4 regions of the Nocardioides asiaticus genome follow, and region 4 is predicted to be linked to each of the others. Evidence: predicted binding sites of a transcription regulator. Region 4 holds the regulator's gene; each other region holds the start of a gene.

The links. The regulator LexA, encoded in region 4, represses DNA repair genes until DNA is damaged. The targets are predictions, from matches to a motif close to TCGAACANNTGTTCGA.
Region 1: ABLE53_RS21900 (HNH endonuclease signature motif containing protein) is a predicted target of LexA. The motif match lies at 4,022-4,037, and genes of this name have one in related genera.
Region 2: ABLE53_RS12905 (HNH endonuclease signature motif containing protein) is a predicted target of LexA. The motif match lies at 3,805-3,820, and genes of this name have one in related genera.
Region 3: ABLE53_RS01130 (SAV_6107 family HEPN domain-containing protein) is a predicted target of LexA. The motif match lies at 3,372-3,387, and genes of this name have one in related genera.

The regions. Positions count from the first base shown of each region.
Region 1 is NZ_JBDZDM010000007.1:26,525-33,998, forward strand. Features, by position in the region: gene ABLE53_RS21885 (hypothetical protein) at 1-117, opposite strand, end outside; gene ABLE53_RS21890 (SGNH/GDSL hydrolase family protein) at 266-2,395, shown strand; gene ABLE53_RS21895 (glycine--tRNA ligase) at 2,449-3,861, opposite strand; gene ABLE53_RS21900 (HNH endonuclease signature motif containing protein) at 4,067-5,161, shown strand; gene ABLE53_RS21905 (HIT domain-containing protein) at 5,158-5,763, opposite strand; gene ABLE53_RS21910 (GNAT family N-acetyltransferase) at 5,811-6,386, opposite strand; gene ABLE53_RS21915 (metal ABC transporter substrate-binding protein) at 6,499-7,464, shown strand; gene ABLE53_RS21920 (metal ABC transporter ATP-binding protein) at 7,461-7,474, shown strand, end outside.
Region 2 is NZ_JBDZDM010000003.1:486,003-493,476, reverse strand. Features, by position in the region: gene ABLE53_RS12930 (FAD-binding oxidoreductase) at 1-337, shown strand, start outside; gene ABLE53_RS12925 (endonuclease) at 377-979, shown strand; gene ABLE53_RS12920 (LysR family substrate-binding domain-containing protein) at 1,000-1,614, shown strand; gene galK (galactokinase) at 1,709-2,878, shown strand; gene ABLE53_RS12910 (hypothetical protein) at 2,983-3,444, shown strand; gene ABLE53_RS12905 (HNH endonuclease signature motif containing protein) at 3,981-5,216, shown strand; gene ABLE53_RS12900 (nucleosidase) at 5,330-5,881, opposite strand; gene ABLE53_RS12895 (acyl-CoA dehydrogenase family protein) at 5,902-7,122, opposite strand; gene ABLE53_RS12890 (acyl-CoA dehydrogenase family protein) at 7,122-7,474, opposite strand, start outside.
Region 3 is NZ_JBDZDM010000001.1:237,512-244,985, forward strand. Features, by position in the region: gene ABLE53_RS01110 (transglutaminase TgpA family protein) at 1-396, shown strand, start outside; gene ABLE53_RS01115 (DUF3040 domain-containing protein) at 416-796, opposite strand; gene dinB (DNA polymerase IV) at 885-2,072, opposite strand; gene ABLE53_RS01125 (class I SAM-dependent methyltransferase) at 2,091-2,813, opposite strand; gene ABLE53_RS01130 (SAV_6107 family HEPN domain-containing protein) at 2,841-3,311, opposite strand; gene ABLE53_RS01135 (hypothetical protein) at 3,473-4,021, opposite strand; gene ABLE53_RS01140 (YbaK/EbsC family protein) at 4,104-4,577, shown strand; gene ABLE53_RS01145 (DUF4126 domain-containing protein) at 4,599-5,192, shown strand; gene ABLE53_RS01150 (phytoene desaturase family protein) at 5,203-6,522, shown strand; gene metF (methylenetetrahydrofolate reductase [NAD(P)H]) at 6,536-7,426, opposite strand.
Region 4 is NZ_JBDZDM010000001.1:1,164,165-1,171,638, forward strand. Features, by position in the region: gene ABLE53_RS05650 (vitamin B12-dependent ribonucleotide reductase) at 1-399, opposite strand, end outside; gene nrdR (transcriptional regulator NrdR) at 521-1,054, opposite strand; gene ABLE53_RS05660 (helix-turn-helix transcriptional regulator) at 1,369-2,139, shown strand; gene ABLE53_RS05665 (hypothetical protein) at 2,207-2,713, shown strand; gene ABLE53_RS05670 (hypothetical protein) at 3,057-3,680, opposite strand; gene ABLE53_RS05675 (LysM peptidoglycan-binding domain-containing protein) at 4,004-4,363, opposite strand; gene lexA (transcriptional repressor LexA) at 4,624-5,385, shown strand; gene ABLE53_RS05685 (alkaline phosphatase D family protein) at 5,495-7,177, shown strand; gene ABLE53_RS05690 (phosphatase PAP2 family protein) at 7,348-7,474, shown strand, end outside.

The sequences.
Region 1 (7,474 bases), on a different contig from region 4:
CGAGCCCGGACCCGACGGCGAGGGCGAGCTGCCGTCGTCGGATGACCCGCAGCCGGCAAGCGCGGCGAGCAGCGCGACGATGCCGACCACGGAGAGCAGGGCGCCCGGTCTTCTCATGCGCACATCATGCCCGTGGCCGGGGATCGCCCGGGAGGCGGGGCCGGGCGCCTCATCCGCCGGACAAAAGACCAGTAGTTTTCCTAACTTTCTGTGGTATCACTGGCCCATGACTCCCCTTCTGAGACTGCTCGGGCATGCTCTCGGCGTGACCGCACTTCCCCTGGCCGTGCTCGCCGGGCTGGCCGGACCGGCGCTGGCCGGACCGGCCCACGTCGCCGCTCCGGACGCAGCGACGCAGGCCGCTTCCGGGTCCGGCTGGGTCGGGACCTGGTCGACGGCGACCGTCCAGCCCGGCGGCAGCGGCCTGTCACACACCGGCTTCACCGACCAGACGATCCGCAACGTCGTGCACACCAGCGTCGGAGGCGATCGGGTCCGGCTGCGCTTCTCCAACGTCTTCGGCACGACGCCGCTCGTCCTGGACAAGGTGTACGTCGGTGTGCGTTCCACCGGCGCCGGTGTCCGCGCCGGCACCGAGCGAGCGGTGTCGTTCGCCGGTGACACGACCGTCACGATCCCCGCGGGCGAGAGGATCACGAGCGACCCGATCAGTCTGTCGGTCGAGCCCGCCTCCGACCTCGTCGTCAGCATCTACGTGGACGCCGCCACGGGTCCGCTGACGTGGCACCCGAACGCCCAGTCGACGAACTACTACGCGGACGGCGACCACGCCTCGGACACCGACCCGGCGGCGTACACGCACACCGACACGTCGTGGTTCGTGCTCGACGGCGTCGACGTAAACAATCCGGCGGTGAAGGGAGCCGTGGTGACCTTCGGGCCGTCGACGACCGACGGGGATGCTTCGACCCGCGACGCCAACCGCAGATACTCCGACGACCTCGCCCGGCGGCTCCTCGCCCTCCCGGCCGGGGAGCAGCTCTCGGTGCTCAACGCCGGGATCTCCGCCAACCAGCTGCTCGCGGACGGCACCACCAACGGCCAGAGCGCGGGGCACCGCTGGCAGCGCGACGCGCTCGACCAGACAGGCGTGAAGGCGATCATCCTGTGGGAGGGCAGCAACGACATCGGCAACCATCCCGAGTACACACCTGGGGACCTCACCGACGAGTACCAGCAGCTGATCGACGCCGCCCACGCCCGCGGCATCCGTGTCATCGGCGCCACCCTCCAGCCCGACGAGGGCGCCGGCTACTACACGCCCGCCGGTGACGCGGTCCGGGAGGACGTCAACGACTGGATCCGGACGAGTGGGGCCTTCGACGGGGTCGCGGACTTCGACCGCGCGCTGCTCGATCCGGCCGACCCGAAGCGGATGCTCCCGGCGTACGACAGCGGGGACCACCTCCATCCCAACGACACCGGCTACCAGCAGATCGCCGACACCATCAACCTGGCCCTGTTCGCCGGCCAGGGCGAACAGGCCTCCTTCTGGGGGACGGCCCGGCCGAGCACGACCAGCCTGACACTCGGCACCGGGTCGACCTCGGACCAGTCGGTCGCCATCACGTCGTACGCCGGTCGGTCGGTCACGCTGCACTGGCGGGCCGAGACCTCGGGGACCGTCAGCGTGCAGCCCGCCGCGGGCATCCTGAGGCTCGGCGCCGGCGCGACCGCACAGCTACCGCTGACCGTCGTCGGCGGCGCGACCACAGGGAGCGACGTGGTCCGCATCAACCTGTCGCTAGGGGACACCAGCGCGCTGGCCACGCAGTTCGCGGTCGTCGTGCAGAAGCCGGGCGACCTGTCGCCGTTCTACAACAACACCGGGATCAGCGACGACGGCGCGGTCGGCGAGGGCAACCTCGACGGCGGGGGCTACAGCTACTCCGCCCAGGCCCTGGCTGCGGCCGGGATCGTGCCCGGCGGCGCGGTTCACGCCGACGGCTTCGACTACACCTGGCCCGACGTCCCCTCCGGCCGGCCGGACAACGTCCAGACCGCCGGGCAGACCGTCGTCCCCGACACGCCGGCCGGCTCGGCGTACCTCGGCTTCCTCGGCACGGGCTCGAACTCGGGCACCGTGGGCTCCGAGGGCGACCTGACGATCACCTACACCGACGGCACGACCTCCACCGAGCCGCTCGGCCTGAGCGGGTACGCCCTCGGCTTCGGCGGGACCCCGCAGTTCGGCAACGTCGTCGTCGTCACGCTCCCCTACCGCAACAAGAGCGACGGGACTCGCAGCAACGACAAGATGTACGTCTTCTCGCAGCGGGTGCCGATCGACCCGTCGAAGACGGTCGCCAGCGTCACCCTCCCCAGCAGCGTCAGCCGCGGCCAGCTCCACGTCTTCGACATCGCCGCGCAGTAGCCGCTCGGCGGCGGGCGGCCGGGCGCGAGCTCGGCCGCCCTCCCCAAGCCCGCTCAGCAGCCGAGCAGGCGCTCGGCGAAGTAGCTGCTGATGCCGGCGAGCGGGATCCGCTCCTGCTTCATGCTGTCGCGCTCGCGCACGGTGACGGCGTCGTCCTCGAGCGTGTCGAAGTCGACGGTCACGCAGTACGGCGTACCGATCTCGTCCTGGCGGCGGTAGCGCCGGCCGATCGCCCCGGCGTCGTCGAAGTCGACGTTCCAGTTCTGGCGCAGCTCCGTGGCCAGGTCGCGCGCCTTCGGCGAGAGGTCGGCGTTGCGGCTGAGCGGGAGCACGGCCACCTTGACCGGCGCGATCCGCTTGTCGAGCCGCAGCACGACCCTCTTGTCGACGCCGCCCTTGGTGTTGGGCGCCTCGTCCTCGGTGTAGGCGTCCACGAGGAAGGTCATCAGGCTGCGCGAGAGGCCGGCCGCCGGCTCGATGACGTACGGCACGTAGCGCTCGTTGTTGGCCTGGTCGAAGAAGCTCAGGTCGGCGCCGCTGTGCTTCGCGTGGGTGGAGAGGTCGAAGTCGGTGCGGTTGGCGATGCCCTCGAGCTCGCCCCACTCGGAGCCCGCGAAGTTGAAGCGGTACTCGATGTCGACGGTGCGCGTCGAGTAGTGGCTCAGCTTGTCCTTCGGGTGCTCGAACTGGCGCAGGTTGTCGGGGTTGATCCCGAGGTCGACGTACCAGCGGGTGCGCTCGTCGATCCAGTACTGGTGCCACTCGGCGTCCTCGCCGGGCTTGACGAAGAACTCCATCTCCATCTGCTCGAACTCGCGCGTCCGGAAGATGAAGTTGCCGGGGGTGATCTCGTTGCGGAAGGACTTGCCGTACTGGGCGATGCCGAACGGCGGCTTCATCCGCTGGCTGGTGACCACGTTGGCGAAGTTGATGAAGATGCCCTGCGCGGTCTCGGGGCGCAGGTAGGCGAGGCCGGACTCGTCCTCGATGACGCCCAGGTAGGTCTTGAGCATCATGTTGAACTGACGCGGCTCGGTCCAGGCGCCGCGGGTGCCGCAGTTGGGGCAGGCGACCGACTCGTTGAGATCGACGGAGTCCGGATCGATCTCTTCGCCGCCGCGCGACTTCTTCTCCGCGTAGTCCTCCTGGAGGTGGTCGGCGCGGAAGCGGCGGTGGCAGGACTGACACTCGACGAGCGGGTCGTTGAAGGTCGCCACGTGGCCGGACGCCTCCCAGACCTGTCGCGGCAGGATGATGCTGGAGTCGAGGCCGACGACGTCGTCGCGGCTGGTCACCATCGCACGCCACCACTGGCGCTTGATGTTCTCCTTCAGCTCGACGCCGAGCGGGCCGTAGTCCCAGGCGCTCCGGCTGCCTCCGTAGATCTCGCCGCTCGGGTAAACGAAACCTCGCCGCTTGGCGAGGGAGACGACGAGGTCGACGGTGGATGCGGGCGGCTTTGCCACGGGTTTCGCTCTCTCTTCTTCGGGTGCTCCGGTGGGTCCGGATGTCCGTGCAAGCCTATCGAGCGGGTCGACAGGTTTACGCATCCGTACGACGCCCCGGGCTCTTGCGTGGACGAGACTGCCCGCCCGGGCAGGACTGTCGGTGGTCGCGGCTAGCTTTGGGAACACCAGATCGAAACCGGTCTCGTGGTCGAGGAGGTGTGTCATGGCCGAGCTGACGCCGGTGCCGGCGGTGCTCGCCTCGGTGCGGCACGCCCGCCGCGAGATCGCCCGCGCCAGCCACCTCACCGGACCGTTCCCGCGCCCCGACGAGGTCGAGGCGACACTGCGGGAGCTGGCCGCCCTCGAGGCCCAGACCACCGCACTGCGGCTGCGGGTCATGGCGTCGGCCGGGCCGGTCGCCGAGCAGACCGGCGCCCGCGACATCGGGGCCTGGTGGGCCGACGCCCTGCGCGCCGACCACCGCGCCGCTCGCGCCGACCTCAAGCTCGCCCGCGCGCTGGACCGGTACGAGGTGCTGGCCGCCGCGCTGGCCGACGGCACCGTCTCGGTCGACCAGGCCCGCGTGACCACCCGAGCCCTCCAGGCGCTGCCCGACGACCTCACCCCCGGAGAGGTCGCGAAGGCCGAGCAGCTGATGGTCGACGAAGCAGCACGGCTCGACCCGGCCCGGCTCCGCAGGGTCGGGGCCCACCTGCTCGAGGTCCTCGACCCCCAACGCGCCGAGGAGGTCCTCGGCAAGAGACTCCTCGCCGAGGAAGAGAGAGCCCACCGGCGGACCTCCCTGACCATCACCGACCCCGGCGACGGGACGATGTTCCTGCGAGCCCGGCTGCCCAGGGCCACCGGGGTCCGGTTGAAGACCTACCTCGACGCCTTCACCCTCATCGTCACCATCGACGTCAACCAACTGAACAAGGAGCTCGGCACCGCCTCACTGGCAGAAGGAGGAGAGATCCCCGCCGCCGAGGCCCGCCGGCTCGCCTGCCAGGCCGGGATCATCCCCGCCGTCCTCGACACCCACAGCGAGGTGTTGGACCTCGGCCGCAAGACCCGGCTGTTCACCCCCGCCCAACGCAAAGCCCTCCGGATCAGATACCCGACCTGCGCGGTCGAGGGCTGCGAGGTCCCCGCCCCCTGGACCGACGCCCACCACCTCCACCCCTGGGCAGACGGCGGCCTCTCCGACATGAACAACGCCGTCCTCTTCTGCCGCCACCACCACCGACTCGCCCACAAACCCAACTACGCCCTCACAAGACACCCCGACGGCAGCATCAGATTCCACCGACGGACCTAGGCCGTCCGAGGCGCATCAGTGCGGGAGCCCCACAGCAGATGGGCGACGCACGGGCCGGGCTCGAGCACGAACGAGAACCCGCGGCCGCCCGTGACGTTCTCCCGGGCCAGGTCGCGCGCCAGATCGAACGCCGCGGCGGCGTCGTCGAAGCGGAAGGCGAGATGGCCCGCGCGAGCCGGCTGCGGGTGCTCGACGATCTCGAAGAGCGGCGTCTCGTCGAGGCCAGCGCCGCTGATGCCGAAGCGCTCGGCAGGCAGCACGTGGCCGTGCAGCTGCGGCACGTCCTGCCAGCGGCCGCCGTTGAAGACGAGGACGGCGGGCACTCCGGCGGCGAGCGCCTGCTCGCGGCCCAGACGCCATGCCTCGTCGAGCCACGGCCGGTCTGCGGCGGTCACGGTGCGTACACCCCGGATCGCCCTCCGCGGCACGACCAGCAGGTGCGGCGAGTCCACCGGCCGCGGGTGTGGGAAGACGACCACGCGGGGGGTCTTCACGACGAACCGCACCGGCAGCAGCCACACGGCCCGGGCGAAGACGAAGCGCACCGTCGCCCCGGCGAGGCGGGTGTGCGAGACGCGGAACAGCACCGATCCGACGGTCATCGCCGCATCCTCGCAGCCCGGCCACCGCGCGCACGGCGGGCGCGCCGTCAGGTGCGGGCGGCGTGCTGCTCCACCTGCGCGAGGACCGGGTCGCGGAGCCCGACGCAGTCGCTGGTCCAGAACGCATCGCAGTAGACGAGGGCGCCGGTCATCCACGGCTCGTACGCCGGCAGCAGCGCAACCTGGAACGCGGGCACCGGGATCCGGGTGGACGGTGCGGTGAACCCGAGCGGAACCGCTGCCGAGAAGCCGCGGGTGCCGTAGTAGTCCCACGCTCCTTCCAGGAAGACCGCGGGTGCGCCCCGGCGCTCGGCGTCTGCGAGGGCGGCGGCGAGGAGGGCGGTGCCGATGCCGGATCGCTGCCGGTCGGGCCGGATGGAGAGCGGGCTGAGGACGAGTACGCCGACGAGCGCCTCGCGCGCGTCGACCCAGCAGCGCGAGAGCTGCACGTGGCCGATCACGTCGCCGCGGTCGACCGCCACGAGGGACACCCGGGTCGCGCCCGACGCATCGAGCGCACGGACCATCCGGACCACCCGGCCGTCGGCCGGTTCCTCGAACGCGGCCCCCACGACGGCCTCGATCTCCGGCTGGTCCGCAGGGATGGCGGCACGGATCTCCACGGCCTCGAACCTAGACATCGGACACAGCGCTGTCGCGCGAGTTTCGCGACTCCGCACCGCTCCCGGCCACCTCAGTTGACAATCGTTCTCAACTCGTCTGAGAATGATTCTCATGCTCAAGGCCCTGACCCTTCCCGCTGTCATCGCCGCCTCGGCGCTCATCGCCAGCGGATGCGCCGCGTTCTCCGACGACGACTCGGCCAGCGACGGCGAGCTCCGCGTCGTGGCCGGGCTCTACCCGCTCCAGTGGGTGACGCAGCAGGTCGCCGGCGACGAGGTGGAGGTCGAGGACCTCACCCAGCCGGGGCAGGAGCCGCACGACCTCGAGCTCTCGCCGAAGGAGACCGCCGACGTGGCGAGCGCCGACCTCGTCGTCTACGAGAAGGGGCTGCAGGCCGCCATCGACAACGCGGTCGACCAGACCTCGACCGGCACGGCGCTCGACGTGAGCAAGGTCGCCCGGCTCGAGCCGGTGGGGCACAACGGGCACGACGACGTCGACCACCGCGCCGGCGAGACCACCGACGAGGAGGCCCAGGAGGCACAGGAGTCGATGGGCGACCTCGACCCGCACTTCTGGCAGGACCCGCTCCGGATGGCCGACGTCGCCGACGCCGTGGCCGACCAGCTCTCCGATGTGGACCCCGACCACGCCTCGACGTACGCCGCCAACGCGAAGAAGGTGGTCGCCGAGCTGAAGGCGCTCGACGGGGAGTACTCCACCGGGCTCGCGCACTGCCAGCGCGACACGATCGTCGTCAGCCACAACGCGTTCGGCTACCTCGGCCGCTACGGCCTCTACGTCGAGCCGATCGCGGGGCTCTCCCCCGACGCCGAGCCGACCCCGGCCGATCTGGCCCGCCTGCACGAGCTCATCAAGAAGGACGGCATCACCACGGTCTTCGGCGAGCGGCTGGTGTCCCCGAAGCTCGCCGATACGCTGGCCAGCGACATGCACGTGACGGCGGCGATCCTCGACCCGATCGAGGGACTCACCTCCGAGACGTCCGACGACGACTACCTCTCCCTGATGCACGCCAACCTCGCGGCGCTGAAGAAGGCGAACTCGTGCCAGTGACGACGACAGA
Region 2 (7,474 bases), on a different contig from region 4:
CGGCGTCGTACCCCTCGTCGCCATGCTCCGCCACGCCCGCCGCCTCGGCCTCGCCGACCGGCTCCGGGTGTGCGCGGTGGGCCGGACCCTCGAGACGCTCCCCTACGCGCGCGAGCTCCTCGACGCCGGTGCGTTCGTCGCCCTGACCCGGGAGAACCTCGACGGCAGGGTCGCGGCGCCGCCCTACCCCGACGAGCTCGGTCCGCTCGCCGACGGCGCGGAGCGCGGCTACGTGTGCGGGTCGGTCGGCTTCACGTCGTACGCCGTCCGGCTGCTGCAGGAGGTCGGCATGCTCACCCGGTCGATCCGGATGGAGCAGTTCGGCGCCACCGGCTGAGCGGGTGACTCGACCGCTCCGACGGGGAACCGGAAGGGCATGACCACCCAGAAGCAGCAGGTCGAGGAGCTGTTGCGGGAGCACGGCACGACGTACGCCCAGGACGCGGGGATCACCCTGCGGGACAAGCCGGCGCCGCTCTACCAGCTGCTCGTCCTCACGACCCTCGCATCCGCCCGGATCTCGGCCGACATCGCCGTCGCCACCGCACGCGAGCTCTTCGCCGCCGGGTGGCGTACGCCGGAGAAGATGGCCGGCGCGACCTGGCAGCAGCGCGTCGACGCGCTCGGTCGGGGCGGCTACCGGAGGTACGACGAGAGCACGTCCACGAAGCTCGAGGAGAGCGCGCGCTGCGTCATGGAGGAGTACGCCGGCGACCTCCGCCGGCTGCCCCACGCCGGCCCGGACGACCTCGACGACCTGCGCAACGCCGTCGCCGGGTTCCCCCGGATCGGTCCGACCGGGGCGGACATCTTCGTGCGCGAGGTGCAGGATCTCTGGCCGGTCGGGCCCGTCTTCGACCAGCGCGCCCTGAAGGCCGCCGGTCGGCTCGACCTCCCGACCGACCCCGACCGTCTCGCCCGGCTCGCCCGCCGCGGCGAGGTGGCACACCTCGCTGCCGCGCTGGTCAAGGCCGCCTGACACTGCTCTACCGTGTCGGCATGCCCGACGATCGCCGTACGCCCGACCGCCGGCCCCTCGCGCCCCTTCGGCTCGGCTTCGTCAGCGGCGCGACGCCGGACAAGTGGGCCCGGAGCTGGCGGGAGCGGAGCCGGACGCCGCTCGAGCTCGTCCCGGTCACCGAGGCCGAACAGGAGCAGCTCCTGCGCGCGGGCGAGATCGACCTGTGCCTCGTGAGGCTCCCGGTCGAGCGCGAGGGGCTGCACCTGATCCCGCTCTACGAGGAGGTCCCGGTCGCGGTCATGGGCAGGGAGCACCTGCTCACCCTCCTCGACGAGGTCACCCTCGAGGAGCTCGACGCGGAGCAGCTCGTCCTGCCCGAGCGGTCCGGCTGGCGGCCCTCCGTCGAGCAGCTGGACTGGCCGCCGATGAGCGAGAAGGAGGCCATCGAGGTGGTCGCCGCCGGCACCGGCGTCGCCATCGTGCCCATGTCGGTCGCCCGGCTCCACCACCGCAAGGACGTCACCTACCGCCCGGTCGTCGGCCTCGAGCCGACCACGGTCGCGCTGGCCTGGCTCGTCGAGCGCGACGACGAGCAGACCCAGGCGTTCGTCGGTGTCGTCCGGGGGCGTACGCCGAACTCCTCGCGCCGCTGAGCCGGGCCGCCCGACCTGTGCGCTCACCCGCGGTCTGCCGCTTCCCCTAGGCCTGCTCCGCCCGGCCCCGCCGCGGGACCCTAGGGTGGTCGCCATGGTCCTCCTCGCCCCCGGCAGCGCCGCCGAGCTGGCCGAGCGCGCCCGCGCCGGCCTCCGCGACACCTTCGGGTCCGAGGCCGCCGTCGTCGGCCGCGCCCCCGGCCGGGTCAACCTGATCGGGGAGCACACCGACTACAACGGGGGTCTCGTCCTCCCCGTCGCGCTCCCCCACGCCACCTACGCCGCGGCCGCGCCGCGGTCCGACGGCGTCGTACGCCTCGCCAGTGCGCAGGAGCCCGACCCGTTCACCGGCATCGTGGATCACCTCGGTCCCGGAGAGGCCCGCGGCTGGTCGGCGTACGCCGGCGGGGTGCTGTGGGCGCTGCGCGAGGCGGGCCACGACCTCCCCGGCCTCGACCTGTACGTCGACAGCTCGGTGCCCCTCGGTGCCGGGCTGTCGAGCTCGGCCGCGATCGAGTGCGCCGTCGCGATGGCGGCCGTCGGCATCCTCGGGCTCGACCTCGACGACCCGCTGCGCGCCGGTCTCGTCGCGGCCTGCATCCGCGCCGAGACCGAGGTCGCCGACGCCCCGACCGGCGGCATGGACCAGACCGTCGCGATCCACGGGCAGGCCGGCACCGCCCTCCTCATCGACTTCGGCGTCGGCACCCACGAGCCGGTCGCGCTCGCGCTCCGCGACCGCACCATCCTCGTCACCGACACCCGGGTCAAGCACGCCCTGACCGACGGCGGCTACGGCGCGCGGCGGGCCGACTGCGAGAAGGCGGCCGCCGCGCTCGGCGTACGCACCCTCCGTGACGCCACCCTCGAGGCCGTCGAGGCGCTCACCGACGACGTCGTACGCCGCCGCGCCCGGCACATCGTCACCGAGATCGCCCGGGTGCGACCGGCCGTGGACGCCCTCGGCGCCGCCGACTGGCCGGCGCTCGGCGAGCTCTTCGCCGCCTCGCACGCCTCGATGCGCGACGACTTCGAGATCTCCACCCCCGAGCTGGACCTGGCGGTCTCGACCGCGGTCGCCTCCGGCGCCGACGCCGCCCGGATGACCGGCGGGGGCTTCGGCGGGTCGATCGTGGCCGTCCTCCCGACGGCGGCCGTCGACGACGTCGTACGCGCCATCGACCATGCCTTCTCCGCCGCCGGCTACCGCTCCCCTGGCCACCTGCTCGTCGAGCCGTCCGCCGGCGCCTCGCTCGTCGGCTGATCCGGCGACAGTCGGCGGCCGCCGGCTAGCCGGTGGCACGACGGGCGTGCACACGGCAGGGTGGGGGTACGGGACAAGCGTCTGCTACGAAGGGAGCGACGACGATGCCGAAACTGCCCCTCGATCCGGACCGGCTGCGCCAGCTGCCGGGAGCCGCGATCCGGGCCCTGCGCCGTCCGCGGCGCACCGCCGCCCAGGTGGTGAGGGGATCCTTCACCCTGGTCGGGAGCGTGGTCGGGCGTGCGCTCGACCGCAGGCCGACCACCGAGCCGGTGCCCGGCATGGCCAGGCCGCCCGAGGAGGCCGTGCCTCCTCCCACCGAGGCCGCCGCGGCGGCTCCGGAGGCTCCGGAGGCTCCGGCGCCGACGGCGCCCGACGAGGCGCCCGCCGCGGCCCCCACGGAGTCCGCCGCCGGGACCGAGCCTGCCGACGCGGACGGACCGACCGAGGACGTCCCCGAGGAGCACCTGACCGGGCCGACCCCGCACATCCCGCCGGGAATCGCGCGCGAGGTGGAGCGGGACTACGAGGACGACATCCCGGGCATCACGCCGCGGGGCTCGTAGGCGAATGCCGAACAAGAAGCCATCTCCGTGGCGGCTGTGACGTGGGTGGCGGGCGGAACGCCGCCAAGGCCGTCGAGCGGCGAGTTCGAGTCAGCACTCTGGGTGCGACAACGGGGTCGTTCCGCCCGCCTCAGGTCATCCTGAGCGGTCTGTTGACCGACTGCAAGGGGTGATGTCTTCCCGGCTGCCTCACATCCAGCAGCTCACGCTGTCGATCCGACTCGCCCTGCTGCACACAGGACTTCAGGACGGTCCCATCAACGCACCACGCTGCGCCGGACTTGTTCAGCGGTGTCCGAGACCGGTCCATGGTCTTAGAAGGCGGGACGGTTGGTGTGGAAGACGGGGTGGCGCAGCTAGTCGAACTGACGTACGATAATCGCAGGTCTTGGTTGTAGCCGGTCCGCCCGTGATGACTCCGGGTCGGAGGGCCGGAGCTCGCCGGACCAGATGATCCGGGGGTATGTGTCCAGGCCTGGGCCCTCGCTCGTCGCCACCGCCATGACGGTGCGTCCGTGCGAGAGGAGGTCTGCGGGATGCATCAGTTCACCACCGTGATCGACTCGCTCGAGACCGCGCTGAAGGACGCGGCGGGACTGGACCCCGCCTTCCTCTCGCCCGACGACGCCGGCGAGACGCTGCTGGCGCTGCGACGGATCCAGGGCCGGATCACCGAGCTCGTCCTGCGGGTGATGAGCGCCGGACAGCCGCTCGCCGACGAGTCGGCCGCTCGCGACGTCGCCGGCTGGCTGGTCGCCCGGGAGGTGGCCGACGCGCGACCCGCCCATCGCGAGCTGCGGCTCGCGCAGGCGCTGGCCCGTTGGGAGGCGACCAGGGCGGCGCTCGCCGCCGGCGACATCGGCCTCGAGCACGCCTCGGTCATCGTCCAGGTCCTCGACGACCTCGCCGCCGACCCATCGGGCAGCCCCGGCGCCGAGGTCCTCGCCCGCGCCGAGGCCCACCTTCTCCAGCTCGCCACCGAGCACAGGCCGAGCGATCTGCGCCGCCTCGCGGTCCACCTGCTCGAGGTCGCCGCCCCGGAGGTCGCCGACGACGCCGACGCCCGCGCCCTTGCCCGGGCCGAGGAGCGCGCACGACGGAAGGTCTCGATGTCGATCACGCCGATCGGCGACGGCCTGACGAAGATCTACGCCGTCGTGCCGACCGCCGTCGGCGAGCGGCTGCGCACGATGGTCGAGGCCTACGCCCAGCCGCGGATCGCCGCTCTCGAGGCCGTCGGGCAGACCCGATCCCGCCACCGGATCCTGGCCGACGCCTTCGGCCAGCTCCTCGAGACGATCGACCCCGCCCGGCTCCCCGCCCATGGCGGCGACGCGACCACGGTCGTCGTCACCGTCGGGCTCGATCGGCTCCGCACCGACCTGACCGGCGCCGGACTCGGTGTCGCCGACCTGGGCGGTGAGAAGATCACCGCCGCCGAGGCCCGCCGGCTCGCGTGCACCGCCAAGATCCTCCCGGCCGTGCTCGACGGGCGCTCCGAGCCGCTCGACCTCGGCCGGGCCAAGCGTCTCTTCACACCGGCACAGCGCAAGGCGCTGCGGCTTCGGGACCGCCGGTGCCGGGCCGAGGGCTGCACCGTCCCGGCGGCCTGGACCGACGCCCACCACCTCGATCCGTGGAGCCGCGGCGGCACGACGGATCTCGACAACGGTGTCCTCTTCTGCCATCACCATCATCGCTGCGCGCACGACCCGGCCTACGACCTCACCCGGCTCGCCAACGGCGACTACCGCTTCCACCGACGCAGATAGGCCGTCAGGCAGGCGGGCAGCGCGCCGTACGGGATGGCACCATCAGCCCCGTGGCCGCCACAGGAAGCGATCCGTCATGACGGCGAGCCACGCAGATCGGTTTACCCACACGCCTAGCCGAGTTTGGCGACCAGCCACTCGCCGAGCGCCTGCGCGCTGTGGTCGATGAGTTCCGGCCAGTCCATCGAGGCCTCGTCGGCCTTGTCGGAGACGTGCTTGACCAGTCGCACGGGTACGCCGGCCTGACGGCACGCCCAGGCGACGGCGTACCCCTCCATGTCGACCAGGTCCGCCACCTCGGCGAGGTGCGCCCGCACGACCGGATCGGTGACGAACACGTCCCCGGTCGCGAGGCGTACGTCGCCGTCACCGAGCTCGAGCCACTCCTGCGGGTCGTAGCCGAAGGCACGCAGCGCGTCCGCCGACAGGTCGTGGTTGAGCACCCGCGAGACGACGTGGAGCCCCTCGAGATGGTCGTGGAGCGCGCCGCACGACCCGATGTTGACCACCTCCGTGATCGCCGGGTCCCCGGCCAGCTCGCGGGCGACCGCACTGGCCGCCGGCACCTTCCCTACTCCGGTGATGATCACGCGCAGGCCGTCGGGCACGTGCTGCGCCTCCTCGGGGGTCGCGGAGACGACGAGCACCTTCTGGTTCGCGGGCACGGCCGGAGCCTACCGACGGCCTACCTGAGCTCGGCGCTGGTGAGCCCGAGAATCCGCCGCGCCACGATGAGCTGCTGGATCTGCTGGGTGCCCTCGAAGATGTCGAGGATCTTCGAGTCGCGCGCCCACTTCTCGAGGAGCTCGCCCTCGGCGTACCCCACCGACGAGCACAGCTCGACGCACGACAGTGTGATGTCGGAGCCGACCCGGCCGGCCTTCGCCTTCGCCATCGACGCCTCGAGGGAGTTCGGCTTGCGGTTGTCGGCCATCCAGGCGGCCTGGAGCATGAGCAAGTACGCCGCCTCCCAGTCGGCCTCGAGCTGGAGGAACTTCGCCGCGGCGGCGGACTGCACGGTCGAGGGCCGGTCGTAGTCGACCTCGACGCCGGCGTCCTTGAGGAGCTCCCGGGTGTAGTCCAGCGAGGCGCGCGCGCAGCCGACCGCCATCGACGCCACCAGCGGACGGGTGTTGTCGAAGGTGGCCATCGCGCCCGCGAAGCCCTGCTTGACGTCGATCTCCGGGGAGCCGAGGAGGTTCTCCGCCGGCACCCGGCAGTCGGTGAACGTGATCGTCGCGGTGTCGGAGGCCTTGATGCCGAGCTTGTGCTCGAGCCGCTCGACCTTCATCCCGGACGTGCCCTTCGGGACCACGAAGGACTTGATCGCGGCCCGGCCCAGCGACCGGTCGAGGGTCGCCCAGACGACGACCGCGTCGGAGCGCTCGCCCGAGGTGACGAAGATCTTCTCGCCGTTCAGCACGTAGTGGTCCCCGTCGAGCGTCGCCGTGGTCTTGATGTTGGCGGAGTCCGACCCGGTGCCGGGCTCGGTGATCGCCATCGACGCCCACACGCCCTTGAACCGCTCGAGCTGCTCGTCGTCGGCCACGCTCGCGATCGCCGAGTTGCCGAGGCCCTGGCGCGGCATGGAGAGCAGCAGGCCGACGTCGCCCCAGCACATCTCGGCGACCGTCATGACCGAGGCCATGTTGGAGCCGTTCCTGGACGCGGCGTCGCCCGAGTCGTCACCCGCGGATCGCCGTACGCCGGCCGCGCCCGCCCCCTCACCCGAGCCGGACTCCGCGAGCCCGTCCGCCATGGCGGCGAGCATGTCGAGCTCCTTGGGATAGGCGTGCTCGGCCTTGTCGTACTTCCGCGAGATAGGCCGGAGCATGTTCATCGCGACCTGGTGCACCTGGTCGCGCAGCGGCCGGAGCCTCTTGGGGTCCTCGAGATTGATCGCCATCAGACCAGCACCGCACCTTCCATGATCCCGATGGCCCGCAGGTCGCGGTACCAGCGCTCGACGGGGTGTTCCTTGACGAAGCCGTGGCCACCGAGCAGCTGGACGCCGTCGAGGCCGATCTGCATGCCCTTCTCGGCACACAGCCGACGGGCCAGCGCGATCTCGCGGGTCGCGTCGATGCCCTGCGCCACCCGCGAGGCGGCCTTGTAGGTGACCAGCCGCATCGACTGGAGCTCGATCGCGATGTTGGCCACCATGAACGCCACCGACTGGCGGTGGGCGATCGGCTCACCGAACGCCTCCCGCTCCTTGACGTACGGCGTCACGTAGTCGAGCACCGCCTGGGCCGTGC
Region 3 (7,474 bases), 930 kb from region 4:
CGACGCCGCTCGCGGAGGCTCGCCGGCGGCCCCGAGGAGGGCTGGGCCGAGATCCGCGACACCGCCCGCGACCTGCGACTGCCGTGGTCCGACGACCTCTCCCCGCGTGCCTCCGGCAGGCAGCTCGCGGCGAGCGTCATCGGCGAGCAGGCCCGGGCCGCGCTCGACCGGGTCGTCGTCGCGGTCGAGCGGAGCAGGTACGCCCGGGTCGCGTCACGCGAGCCGGTCGGCGAGGACGTGCGCGCCGTCGTCGAGGCGCTGGCGGAGAGCGCCGATCCACGCGTACGCCGGCGGCTGCTGCTGTGGCCGCGGTCGGTCGTGGCCCCGCGGCGGAGGGTGCGCGCGGTCCAGCAGCCCGAGCAGGTGGAGCACCACCTGGTCGATCACATGGGCTGAGACAGCGTCAGCGGCCCGGTCACCAGTCGGTGCCGTCGTGCCGCCGGCGGCGCCAGCGCTGCTCGGCGCGGTCGAGGAACGACGCGCGCGCGGCCGTGCGGTGATGGAGATGGGGCCGCAGCGAGGCGGCCGGGCGCCCGCGGAGCGCGGAGAGGCCGCTGCTCGCGGAGAAGAGCATGACCACGAACCCGAGGATGCCGAGCGCCCAGATCTCGGTGACCGCCCCGGTCATCAGGAGCGCCACACCTCCGGCCAGGAGGACGCCGTCGAGGATCGCGCGTCGTCGCTGGGCACGCCGCAGGGCGGTGCCGCGGAGGGCGGAGGCGAACTTCGGGTCCTCCTCGGAGAGGGCGCGCTCCATCTGTTCGAGCAGTCGCAGCTCCTCTTCGGAGAGTGGCACCGTTTCCTCCCGGGTCCGTCGGACATTGCCAGTCTAGGCAGCCGTCCCGGGGCGCGGTAGTGAGCAGCCCAAAATTCGTGGCCCGCGGTCACCCCAGCAGGCTCGCCGGCCGAACGGCCCGGCTGCCGAACCGCTCCACGGCCAGGTCGACGGCGCGGTCGGCGTCGCGCCAGCCGTGCAGCGGCTCGCCGAGAACACCCTGCCGGTGGACCCGGTCCCGCGGGAGCAGGCCCTCGACGCGCACCCCCACGAGGCGCAGCCGGGCGCGGCGCAGCGCCAGGGCGTCGTAGAGCGCCACGGCGGTCTGGTGGACCTCCCGCGTCACGTCGGTCGCCTGCGGCAGGGTGCGGGAGCGGGTGATGGTCACGAAGTCGGTGAACCGGACGCTGAGGGTGACCGTCCGGCCGACGACGCGGCCGGCCCGGAGCCGCCGGGTGACCTTCGCGCTGAGGCGCAGCAGCTCGCGGACGATCGGCTCGCGGTCGGCGTGGTAGTCGTGGTCGCGGCCGAGGGTCTCCTGGGCGCCCATCGAGCGGTCCGGCTCCTGCGGACCACGCCGCGGCGTGAGGTCACGGCCGTCGATGCCGTGGGAGAGGTGGTGCAGCCGCGTGCCCTGGCCCTCGCCGAGGATCTGCTGGAGCGTGTCGAGCGGCGTGCGGGCGATGTCGCCGACGGTGACGAACCCGAGCCGGTGGAGCCGGGCCCGCGCCTTCGGCCCGACGCCGTAGAGCTCGCCGACGTCGAGCGGGTGGAGGAAGCCCGGCAGACCGTCCGGGGGCACGACGACCACGCCGTCCGGTTTGGCATGGCGGCTCGCCACCTTGGCCACGCTCGGGCTGCCGGCCACGCCGACGGAACAGGTGATCCGCTGCTCGTCGTGGATCTGGGCGCGGATCCGGTCGGCGATCTTCCGGGGGCTGCCGAGCAGCCGTCCGGCCCCGCTGACGTCGAGGAACGCCTCGTCGACGCTCACCACCTGCACGAGCGGGGTCACGCGGCGGAAGATGTCGCGGACCGCCGTCGACACCTCAGAGACCGCGCCCGGCTCGAGCCGCACCGAGACCAGCTGCGGGCAGAGCCGGCGGGCCTGAGCGCCCGACATCGCGGAGCGGACGCCGTAGGCCCGCGCAGCGTAGTTGGCGCAGGTGACCACGCCCCGCGGCCCGCCGCCGACGACCACCGGCACGTCCCACAGCTCGGGGCGGTCCCGGATGGCCACCGACGCGAAGAAGGCGTCCATGTCCACGTGCAGGATCGGCGTGTCGACGGTCGACATCGTCACCCCCGGCCGGCGTCAGCGGCGGGCGGTGAAGTGCAGCTGTGTGGCGAGCGGGAGGTAGTCGGCACGGCCGGCGACCGCCTGCTCGAGCTCGACCAGGTCGGTCGTCGCTCCCGGCTCGAGATCGAGCAGCGAGCCGGGGACGAGGTCGGTGAACACCCGGACCCCGTGGACCGCCGTGATGGTGAACCCGGCGGCGGCCAGCGCCGCGGCCGCCTCGTCCTGGGAGAACCGGCGTCCGGAGCGCCCCACGGACGTGGTCTGGTCCAGGAGCGCCTTGGCCTGGGCGAAATGGCCCGCCATGGCCCGCGCGAGAACGGCGGCGGAGCGCTGCGCCACCAGCAGGCTGAGGTGGCCGCCGGGTCGCAGCGCGTCGTGGATGGCGCCGAGAGCGGCGGCCGGGTCGGGGACCACCTCGAGGACGCCGTGGCAGAGCACGACGTCGGCGCTGCCGACGCCGACGACGTCGAGAAGGCCGGAGAGGTCGCCTTGGCGGGCGTCGACCTCGACGCCCACCTCGCGTGCTCGTCGGGCGAGCGCCGCGAGCGCGTCCGGGCTCGGGTCGACGACGCAGACCCGGTGGCCCGCCTCGGCGACCCGCACCGCCGAGACGCCGGTGCCGCCGCCGATGTCGACGACATCCAGCGGCTCGCCTTCGAGGATGGGGCGCAGGGCGTCCCAGACGACGGCCGTGCGGGCATTGGCCCGCCGCTCGCCCGGCCGCCCGCTCGCTGACATGGCCCTAACCCTAGGGGGAGCCCGGCATCAGCCCACACGGCGGATCGGCTCCCGGGACAGGGACGGGTGTGGGACCAGGCCGAGGGCGTGCTCGACCACGGCGAGGAACCTGTCGGCGTCGCGGATCAGGTCGTCGGCCTCGCGCTCGGTGACCGCCCGGGACGACCCGGCCTCCGCGGCCGCACGCTTCGACGCCCCGGCCGAGAAGAAGGTGGCCCACTCGGCGAGCTCGGGGGCCACGTCGGTGAGGAGGACCCAGGCGTTCTTCTGCCGTCGCCGCCGCCCTGGCTCGACCGGCGTGGCCCGTGCGGCGATGAGGGCAGCGGCGGCCCGCAGGGCGGCGACGTGGGCACAGGCGTAGCGGCTCGGCACGTCGGTGGCGGCGATCGCATCGGCGAGTGACTCCGCGGCCCGCAGCAGGTAGGAGTGGGTGGTTGCGGGAAGGGTGTGCTGGACGTGCGGGGTGCCGCGCACGCGGCGGTCGTCGTACGGCGTCATGGGCGTCCTCCAGGCTGCTTGCGCTCCACACCCGGGTCGAGGTCGTCTCCGCCCGGCGGTTCGAACACACTTTCGAACGAGCAGAAAGTTACACCCGCCCACCGACAGCCACAAGGGCCGCCAAAGGGGTGGGCGCCGCTAGGGGGCGACGCTCAACGCGGTCAGAGGCCGACGTGCTCGCGCAGTCGCTCGACCTCGGCGCCGGCGCGGGGGTGGATGTAGCGCGTCGTCGCCGGCATCCACATGAAGACGACGGCGGCCGCGCCGATCGCGATCTCGATGACGGTGAGCACGACGAAGAGGAACGGCGGGCCGGTCATGATGCCGCCGATGCTCGCGACAGCAGTGAAGGCGAGCAGCAGGGTGAGGACCACCCGGGCCCACTCGAACCCGTTGCGCAGGTAGACCATGATCACCGCCACGAGCGAGGCGATGACGCCGCACAGCGTGAGCGCCGGGGCGACGAAGTGGGGAGGCTTGATGTCGTACTCCCCCGGGTGCTTGATCGCCTCGAGGCCCTTGGTCTCGAGGATCCGCCTGGCGCTCGGGTTGCCCTCGGCCCACACCCGCAGCAGATCGTCGTGGCGGATGACGATCAGCGCGACCACGACAGCGCCGAAGGCGATGAGGGCGAGCAGCGCGCGCAGCGCCCATGTCAGCGAGGCGGGACGGGCCTCGTCCGCCGTGACGACCTCGTGCTCCTGCGCCATGCGCCCTCCTGTCTGCTGTGCACCCGCCGAGCAGCGGGAAACCTGCTACGGACCGGCCGGCGCCGGCCGCTATGGTCGCCGCATGCCCACCGAGCACCCCTCGATCGCAGCGTTCCGATCCGCGCACGAGGAGCGTGGAGGCTCCGGTCAGATCGTCATTCTGCCCGACTCGGTCCACACCGCCGCACTCGCGGCCGAGGCACTCGGCTGCGAGGTCGGCGCGATCGCCAACAGCCTGCTGTTCGACGCCGGAGGTACGCCGGTCCTGATCCTCACCTCGGGCGCGCACCGGGTCGACACCGCCAAGGCCGCGGCGACCATCGGCGTCGAGCGCCTGAAGCGGGCCGGTCCGGAGTTCGTCCACCAGCACACCGGCCAGCGGATCGGCGGCGTCTCCCCGATCGGTCATCCCGCGCCGGTGCCGACGTACGTCGACTCCTGGCTGCGCCGCCACCCGGTCGTGTGGGCGGCGGCCGGCCATCCGGCAGCGGTCTTCTCGACGACGTACGACGAGCTGCTGGCGCTCACGGACGGGTCGGAGATCGACGTGGAGTGACCGCGGGCGCAGGATGAGCCCATGGACGCTCTCGCGCTGACCTTCTCGAGCGGGTGGGCCAGCGGCATCAACGCCTACCTGGTGGTCCTGGTCCTCGGCATCGCCGACCGCGTGGCGGACCTCCAGCAGGTCCCCGACGCGCTCGGCTCGTGGCCGGTCCTGATCGCCGCAGCGGTGCTGTACGTCTGGGAGTTCGTCGCCGACAAGATCCCCTACGTCGACTCCGCGTGGGACTCGGTCTCGACGGTCATCAGGCCGACCATCGGCGCGGTCATCGGCGTCCTCCTCGCCGGCGAGGCGACGTCGCTCGACGACGCCGTCGGCGGCGTCGTCGGCGGCGGGTCCGCGCTCGCGTCCCACCTGGTGAAGGCCGGCAACCGGCTGGCGCTCAACGCCTCCCCCGAGCCGGTCACCAACGTCACCGCCAGCGGCGTCGAGGACCTCGGCGTGCTCGGCGTCGTGTGGCTGGCGACCGAGCATCCGGTCGCGGCCGCGATCATCGCGGCCGTCCTGCTCGTCCTGGGGCTCGTCGTCCTGGTCCTCCTCTTCCGTCTGGTGCGGAAGGGCTGGCGCAGGTGGAAGGGCAAGGACAGGCCGCTGCCCGCGCCCGGCTAGGGTGCCGCGCGTGGCGCGCGTGGTGGTGGTCGGCGGAGGGTACGGCGGTCTCGCGGCGGCCGTCCGGCTCGCCAAGCTGGGACACGGCGTGACGCTCGTCGAGTCGGCGCCCGAGGTGGGCGGCGCGCTCCGGCCGGTCGTCGACGAGGGCTTCTCGTGGGACTCCTCCGCCCACGCCACGCTGCTGCCGGCCGTGGTGCGCGACCTGTTCCGCAAGTCCGGGCGCCCGCTCGAGCGGGAGGTCGACCTCGAGCCTCTCGACGTGATCCGGGAGCACCGCTTCGCCGACGGCTCGTCGGTGCGGCTGCCGGGCGGGTCGCGCGCGGCGCAGGTCGCCGCCTTCGACGCGCTCGGGGACGGGCTCGGGCGGCAGTGGGCCGACCACGTCGCGGCGTACGCCGACGACTGGGAGGCGCTGCGCAAGCACTACTTCGAGACGCCGTGGAACCCCGCCGCGCTCCCCCGCGCGCTGACCGACCGGTTCGACTCGCGCGAGATGCTCGCCCGCCGGCTCAAGCGGTCCTTCCGCGACGAGCGGCTCCGGCTGGTCGCCGGCCACCCGTTCACCGCCGCCGGCCACGAGCTGCGCGACGTACCGGCCTGGGCGGGGCTCACCGCCTATCTCGAGCAGCGGTTCGGCGTCTGGCGCGTCGCCGGCGGCACCGGCGAGCTGGCCGCCGCGCTCGCCCGGCGGCTCGCGACCCGGAGGGTCGAGACGCTCACCTCCACCACCGCGATCGACCTGGTGGTCCGCGAGGGGGCGGCCGTGGCCGTGTCCACCACCGCCGGAGACCTCGACGCCGACGTCGTGGTCTGCGCCGTCGACCCGCGCCGGATGCCGGCCCTCGCGGCCTACGTCGCGCGCACCGTGCCCGCGATCCCCCCGCCGACCGTCCACCTCGGCCTCGCCGACCTGCCCGACGAGCTCACCGGCCTCCCCGCCGAGCTGGTCCTCCACGGCGAGCCGACGCTCGTCGTACGCACCCTCGGGCGGGCGCCCGCCGGCGACCCGGCCGGCGCCGCGTGGACCGTCCACGCCTACGGCAAGCTGCTCGAGGACGTCACCGTCGCGCTCGCCCGGCACGGCCTCGACGTACGCGACCACGTCGTCGCCCGGGTCGACCTCGGCGCCGCCGAGCTGGTCGCCCGATGGGGCGGGTCGCCGCTCGGCGTGCGCTGGGCCGGCCGGCGTACGGTCCGCCGCAGGCTCGGCCCACGCACCCCGCTGCCCAACGTGTACGCCGCCGGGGCGCACGCCACCCCGGGCGCCGGGCTGCCGTTCGTGGGGCTCGGCGCCGCGCTCGTCGCGCAGGTGGTCGGACCGGCGTAGTGCCGTACCGAGGTCAGACCGTCATGTTCAGCGCGGCGAAGATCTCCAGCGTCGCCTTGGAGCGGTTGAGCGTGTAGAAGTGCAGCCCCGGGGCGCCGCCGGCGAGGAGCTGCTCGCACAGCTCGGCGGCCATGGCGATGCCCTCGGCGCGGAGCGCGGCGGGGTCGTCGGCGTACTTCTCGACGCGGGCGACGACCTCCGCCGGGATCTCCCGCCCGGAGAGCTCGGCCATGCGGGTGATCTGTCGGAGGTTCAGGATCGGCATGATGCCCGGCAGGATCGGGATGTCGACGCCGATCCGGGCTGCGCGCTCGACGAGCGCGGCGTAGTCGGAGGCGCGGAAGACCATGTCGGTGATCGCGAACTCGGCGCCGGCCTGCTGCTTGGCCAGCAGCACCTCGGCGTCCTGCTCCAGCGACGCGGCGGCCGGGTGGCCGTCGGGGAACGCGGCGACGCCGATGCTGAAGTCGCCGCGCTTGGCGGCGAGCTCGACGAGCTCCACGGCGTAGGTGAACCCGCCCTCGGTCGGCGTCCACTCCGAGTGCGGACCGTCCTTCGGGTCACCGCGGAGAGCGAGGACGTTGACGACCCCGGCGACGGCGAAGGCGTCGAGCGTCGCCTCGAGCTCGTCGCGGGTGTGCCCGACGCAGGTGAGGTGGCCCATCGGGACCAGCGAGGTCTCGCGGGCGATCCGGCCGGTGATGCCGACCGTGTTGTCGCGCGTGGAGCCGCCGGCGCCGTACGTCACGGAGACGAAGGTGGGCCGGTACGGCTCCAGGGCGCGGATCGCGTCCCAGAGCTGCGCCTCGCCGGCCTCGTCCTTGGGCGGGAAGAACTCGAACGAGAACGAGTGCTCGCCCTCCCGGATGAGGTCGCCGATGCGGCGCACGGTCGGCTGGGTCATACGCGTCAGTGTAGGGAGCGGGGCGGCCGGATCAGCGAATCGTCCACG
Region 4 (7,474 bases):
CTGGTGCACGAGGAGCCAGGTGATCTCCTCCTCGAAGACCTGGGCGTCCTTCGCGGTCGCGAAGTAGCCGTTCTCGACGCCGGACGCGGTGTAGCTCTTCACCACGCGGTCGACGAGCTGCTTGAGGCTCCACTCGCGGGCGTCGGTGCCAAGAGCGCCGCGGAAGTACTTGGTCGTGACGATGGTGGACGCGTTGACCGACCAGAAGTCGGGGAACTCGACGCCCCGCTGCTCGAAGACGGTCTCACCGGTCTTCCAGTTCGTCTGGACGACGTCCCGACGCTCCCAGGTGATCTCGTCATAGGGGTGAACACCGTCGGTGCTGAACACCCGCTCGACGTGGAGCCCCCGCCCGGACAGACCGCTCTTCTGGTCTGCGCCGCTCACCGTCTCGGTCATTGACTTCCCCTTGTCTTTCCCTGATCGGTTGTCGACTTGCCTAACAGAACACACAGTTGGAGAAGAGAGGTTGGAAGCCCGGGCAGGCTCGCTTCCCCACGGCCTGCCCGGGCGGTCTGTGTCAGCCGCTGACGGCTGGGTCGACGCCGGGGTCGACGGTCGGTCCGGCGGGCCCGTCGGCGGGGCCGTCCGGCCGGACCGCGTGCAGCTCCCGCTCGGTGCGGAGCATCGCGATCTCGTCCTCGAAGTCCTCGGCGGACTCGAACGCGCGGTAGACGGAGGCGAACCGGAGGTAGGCCACCTCGTCGAGCTCGCGCAGCGGCGCGAGGATCGCCATCCCGACCTCGTGGCTCGGAACCTCGGCGTACCCCTCGCTGCGGAGCGCGTCCTCCACCTGCTGGCCGAGGCAGGCGAGCTGGTCCTCGGTGACCGGCCGGCCCTTGCATGCCTTGCGGGCACCGGCGATCGCCTTCGCGCGGTCGAACGGCTCGGTGGCGCCGGAGCGCTTGAGGACGGTGAGCTGCATCAGCTCCACGGTCGAGAACCGCTTGTCACAGGCCTGGCAGAGGCGACGACGGCGGATCGAGCCGCCGTCCTCGGCGACGCGGGAGTCGAGGACCTTCGTGTCGGTGTGCCGGCAGAACGGGCAGTGCATGACGACGATTTCCCCCTTTCCCATCGATACAGCCGTCTCGTCGCGCGGGCTGTGGACGAAGCATGTCCATTTGTGGAGAACCAGCAGCCACCTGTGTGCAATTCCCGCTGCGCTGTGCATCAGATGCACTCGGCTGTGGAACTAGATGTGGAGAACTACACCGGTGTAACTACTAGATGTTGTGGCAACCGTACGCCGGGTCCTCGGCGTACGCAAGGGCACCCGGCGCGGCCCGGCGTGTCGCGGTCCCGGATCGGGGCCCTGGTCGGCCCTGGCCGAAAAGCCCATGACGTGGCCCTCACAGGGGTGTCACAGTGAAGGATCGGCTCATCTGCACGGGAGGGGTGTGGATGCACTACGCGGCGATGCTCCGGGAGACCCGCGCGCTGGGCGAGGCAGCGACGGCGCGCGAGTACGTCGAGGCATGCCTCGAGCTCCTCGGCCGCTACCTCCCCGGCGACCGGACGGCGTGGGTCGAGAGCGACTACGCCGGCGGCGGGTCGACGGTCCTCGTCGACGGCCGGATGGTCCCCGACGAGCGGCTCTCCGACCGGGTCGCCGCGGCCGGCCCCGAGCACCCCGTGGTCGCGAGCTACGTCGCCGACCCGCCCGACCTCACCCCGCGGCGGCTCTCCGACGTGGGCCGCTACCGGCGTACGACGGACGGCCGGGTTGCCGACGCCGCCACTGACGCGCTCGGCGCGCACCAGCTGAGCCTCATCGTCTCCGTCCAGGGCCTCACCGGTCGCGGCTGGGTCATCGGGCGGGACCACCGCGACTTCACCGATGACGAGATCACGGTGGCCTGCTGGCTGCTGCCGGCCCTGACGGCGTACGACCGGATCTACCGGCCGCCCGTGCGCCGCGTCCCCGAGCGCTCGCTCACGCCGCGGGAGGTGGAGACCCTGGAACTGCTCGCGCAGGGGCTCACCGCTGCCGCCATCGGCCACCGGCTCGGGATCAGCCCGCGCACGGTCGCGAAGCACCTCGAGAACGCCTACGAGAAGCTCGGTAGGCACGATCGGCTGCTCGCCGTACAGCAGGCGACGGCGCTCGCGATCGTGCAGCCGCGGCTCGGCGGGTGAGGCGTTCGTTCGCCGCGGTCGTGGTGTCCTGCCGCGGTCCCGGACGGGATCGGGAAGAATGTCGCCCGTGGCAGCGAGGGGGAACTCGGGTGGCAAGCGAGCGGGGACGCGCCGGGGTCCGCGCCAGAGGCGGACGTTCCGGCCCTCGGTGCTCCTGCTCGCGCTCGGGATCACGCTGCTGGTGATCGCCTGGGGCTACCTCGTGTACGCCGCGATCGACTTCGGGGCCGACGCCCGCGGAGGCGACTCGCGAGCGTGGGGGTTCCTCGGCATCTGCGCCGTCGGTGCGGTCGCCTGCCTCTTCGCCGGGCTGATGCTCGTGGCCCGCCTGGGACGAGCGCTCGGCATCACCTCCGCCTCGCCCACGCCGCCGCGGCCGCGGGCCGGCGAGGCGCCGAGCGGCCAGGACGCCCACTACGCCGGCCACCACACCGGCACCGGCGGGCTGCACCTCGGCCGGATCCACACCGAGACCGGCCGCTCCGACGGTCGCTCGTCCACCGGCTCCGACGGCGCCGGACGCCCCACGGACGCCCCTTCTCCGAGCGGGTCGCACCGGCACCGGGCCGACTGACCTGGGCCGTTGGGCGTACGCGCATTCGCGTATAGCCGCGCCGACCCGCGGGCGTCAGGCTTGTCTCCTCAGCACGGTGCAGGTGGGGGCTGCATCCACGCGCTGTAGCCGGATCCGTCGTCGCACGCTCCGTCCGCAGGATGCCGAACTCCTGTGGGCGGTGGGCCTGTCCAGCCGCCCGTGCGGCGACCGGGCACGGTGGGAGCAGACACCGTGCGCGAGGGGCGGGCCGCCCAGCTGGCGGCCCGCCCCTCTCTCTCTTCCGCGGCATGCAGCGTCATACGGATGGGGACCTGCGCCCGCGCGGCGCGTATGACGTCCCGCGACCCGGCGCCCTCGCCGGTCACGCGGCCCGAGCACCACCGAGCAGGTCGCCGACGACGACGTGGAGGAACAAGCGGCGCTTGTCGCGTCGGACCCGCAGGAGCTCGCGGCCGATGTCCTCGGGCCGGGTGAGTCCCTGTTGGACGGCGATGCTCACGACGTACGCCGCCTGCCGATCGCTCCGTGCCCACAGCGCTGCCCGCACGGCCGCGATGGCGGGTCTGGTGCGAGGTATCCCGATCTCCACGACGTCGTCGGCCGACCAGCGGCGTGTCTGCCGGATGTCGTAGAGCGGCGTACGCCGGATCCGTGTGCCGCGCGGCACCGAGACACGGATCCGCTCCTCGTCGTACCGCTCCAGGCCGCTGGCGATCAGCGCAGCCGCCCCATCGAGGCAGGCCCGCGGCCCGCCCTGGAACACAGCCGCCCAGCAATGGCCCTCCCAGGAGATCGGACCGTTGTGGAGGCACACGCTCTGGTCGCCGATGAGCTGCCAGCGACCCATCCGCACGTGATGCCGAATCTCGCCGCGAGTCACACCGGCGGCATAGAGCTGGGGCCGCGACACGACGTACGACTGTCGCTCCTTGAGCATCCCGAGCTCGAGCTCGACCTGCTTCTGCGTGCTGAGTGGCTTGGTCATGCGTACGACGATCGAAGACTCCACCGACCGCCCGCGCCTGCGTCGACCCGGTCTGTGGAGGGCAGCGACGCGAGCCCCTGGTGTGGACGACGCATGGCTCGCGGTGCGGTGGCCGCCCGTATGACGTAGGAACAACGTCATACGGACGGGGACACTGCGCGCCGCGGGACGTATGACGTCTGCAAAGCCGGGGCGGGGCGGTCGGACGCTGGTCCTCCCGCCCCGCCCCTCTTTCTCTTCCCCTGTAGGTGCCGCCAGCCGGGGTCGAATCAGCTGACGGCCGTCTGTGGCCGAGCGGCGACGGAGGCAGCCCGGCGGTGTGGTCAGTTCGGGATGCGCAGCGACTGGCCGGCGGCGAGCATGCCGGAGTCGAGCCCGTTGAGGTCCTTGATCTGCTGCTCCATGTCGCGGACGCTGCCGCCGTCGGCGGCGTCGGAGGCGAGATCCCAGAGCGTGTCGCCGGGCTCGACGACGACGGTGTGGGTCGGGACAGCGTTGCCCTTCTCCTGGGCGGCGCCGGAGAGGCCGGCGCCGAGGAACCCCGCCGCGAGCAGCAGACCGAGGGCGACGAGGAACACCACCACGCGGCCGCGGCGGGTCAGCCGCACGCTCGAGCCGCGCCGCGGCGCCCGATCCACGGGCCGGGCCGGGGCCATGAACTGGTCGAGGGTGGTCGTGGTCATCGCCGGTCTCCTGGGGAAGTGGGGTGGCTGGTGCGCTCGACGAGATGTCTACAGACGGCCACCGACAGTTCGGGACGAGCGCCGGATCGCGTCCGTTCGATCACGCATTCGATCGAACACGTGATCGAGAGTAGATCACCTGTTCGAACGAGATCAAGGGCCCGGGCCGAAAAAATGTTCGAACCGCCCGTTGTCCACAGATCGCGACACGCTTCGAACAGATGTTTGAAGTCGGCAACGGCCCGGTCTACCGTGGGCACATGACCAAGCCGACCAAGGAGCCGACCCCGGCGTCCACCTCCGCCAAGCGGTCCACGACCGCCGTGAGCGAGCTTCCCGACGGCCCGCCCGACGCCACCGGGCTGACCCCGCGCCAGCAGCGCATCCTGGCTCACCTGCGCGACTGCATCGAGAAGCGGGGCTACCCGCCGAGCATGCGCGAGATCGGCTCGGCGGTGGGCCTGACGAGCACCAGCAGCGTCGCCCACCAGCTGAAGGTGCTCGAGCAGAAGGGCTTCATCAAGCGCGACCCGCACCGGCCGCGGGCACTCGAGGTGTTCCTGCCCGAGGTCCTCGCGGCCCGCAAGTCGATCTCGGCGGCCGAGGAGACGGCCTACGACGAGACCGGCATCGGCGACGCCAACCCGGAGGCGACCCTCGTCCCGGTCGTCGGCCGGATCGCCGCCGGCGGCCCGATCCTCGCCGAGGAGCGGGTCGAGGACGTCTTCCCGCTGCCGAAGCAGCTCGTCGGCGACGGCACGCTCTACCTCCTGCACGTCTCCGGCGACTCCATGGTCGACGCGGCGATCTGCGACGGCGACTTCGTGGTCGTGCGCCAGCAGCCGACGGCGGAGAACGGCGAGATCGTCGCCGCGATGATCGACGGCGAGGCGACGGTCAAGACCCTTCAGCGCAAGGACGGCAAGGTCTGGCTGCTGCCGCACAACCCGGCCTACGACCCGATCGACGGCACGCACGCCACCATCCTCGGCAAGGTCACCGCGGTCCTGCGGAGCCTCTGACGACTCTCTTGGTCTCGACACCGGCCACTTCGTGTCCGGGCTCGACCAACGATGGGTGAACAACAGCCGCCGGCGCGTCACGCGCCGGCGGCTGCGTCGTTCTCCGAGCGTGACCCACACTCCCCTCGACCGCCGCCGCCTGCTCGCCGGCGGCCTCGGCGCGGGCCTGGCGGGCGTCGGGGCGGCCGTCCTCCCGGCGCCGTACGCCGACGCCGCAGCCGCGCTCCGACACTTCCAGCACGGCGTCGCCTCTGGCGACCCGCTCCCCCACGCCGTCGTCATCTGGACCCGGGTGACGCCGACCGCCGCCAGCAGGCCGGGCTCGGGCAGGGGCCCGCACGTCAAGGTCGGCTGGCAGGTCTCCACCTCGCCGACCTTCAAGACCGTCGTGAAGCACGGCACGTTCACGACCGGCCCGTGGCGCGACCACACGGTCAAGCTCGACGTCACCGGGCTGAGGCCCGCGACGGCGTACAACTACCGCTTCTCGTACGCCGGCCAGCACAGCCGGGTCGGCCGCACCCGCACCGCGCCCGCACCGACGGCGACCCCCGGCCGGATCCGGTTCGGCGTCGTGTCCTGCGCCAACCTGCAGGCCGGCTGGTTCTCGGCGTACCGCCACCTCGCGAAGCGCACCGACCTGCACGCGATCGTCCACCTCGGCGACTACTTCTACGAGTACGGCCCGGGCGAGTACGGCTACGGGCCCGACGACATCGACATCCGCAAGCACCAGCCGGCCCACGAGGTCCACACCCTGGCCGACTACCGGATCCGGCACGCGCAGTACAAGCGCGACCCCGACCTCGCCGATCTCCACGCCCGCTTCCCGTGGATCGTCACCTGGGACGACCACGAGGTCGCCAACGACCAGTGGCGCAACGGGGCGGAGAACAACAGCCCGGGCGAGTACGACTGGAAGGCGCGCAAGACCCACGCCCACAAGGCGTACGACGAATGGATGCCGGTGCGCCTCGACGGGACCGCCGCCCTCGACCAGAGCCACCTGAACGACCGGATCTACCGGCGCTTCAGGTTCGGCACGGTGCTCGAGCTGAGCATGCTCGACCTGCGCTCCTACCGCTCCAAGCAGGTCGACCAGACGACCGACGGGCTGGCCGCCGTCGACGACCCGGACCGCACGATCACCGGCACCGACCAGCTGAGCTGGCTCAAGTCCGGCCTCAGGAACGCGCCCACGACCTGGAAGGTGGTCGGCAACCCGGTCATGATCGCTCCGGTCACGTTCGCCGCGCTGCCGAAGGACGTGATCGGTCCGGTCAACGACGTCACCGGCCTGCTCCCCGACAACGGGGTCGCCTACAACGTCGACCAGTGGGACGGCTACACCGCCGACCGGACCGAGCTCTTCGACCACATCCGCACCCACAGGATCGAGGACGTCGTCTTCATCACCGGCGACATCCACTCGGGGTGGGCGTGCGACCTGCCCTACGACTCCGCGATCTATCCGCTGGGCGGCACCGCCGGGGTCGAGTTCGTCGGCACCTCGGTCACCTCGAGCAACCTCAAGGACATCACCGGCACCCCGGCGCACACGACGAGCCGGGCCGTGGAGACAGCCATCATGGGTGCCAACCGGCACGTGCGCTACCTCGACTTCGACGACCACGGCTACTCGATCCTCGACGTGACCAGACAGCGGGCGCAGATGGACTGGTACGTCATCGGCGACCGGGCCGACAAGAACGCCGGCGTCAGCTGGTCGACGTCGTGGGCGACCACCCGCGGCAGTGGGCGGGTCCACCGGGTCGACGCGCCCGTCCGCTGAACCCGCCGACACCAGGGCCGAAAGGCTCCCAACCTCCCGCTGCCCACCGGCTAGTCTGTGCAGGATCGAGCGACTTCAGCGGGGGCACAGTGCGGGACCAGGGGACCAGCGGCGAGCGGGCTGACGCTCGTACGCCTCCCCTGGAGATCGTCGAGGCGACCGTCGCCACCATGGAACAGAGGGTGAACCGCACCCTATGGGAGCGGCTCGCCGGCGTACGCGCCGGGGTGCGGGAGCTGGTCTTCGTGACCGTGCTCTACATCGCCTACACCTCGTCGCGGCTGCTGGCGAGCGACA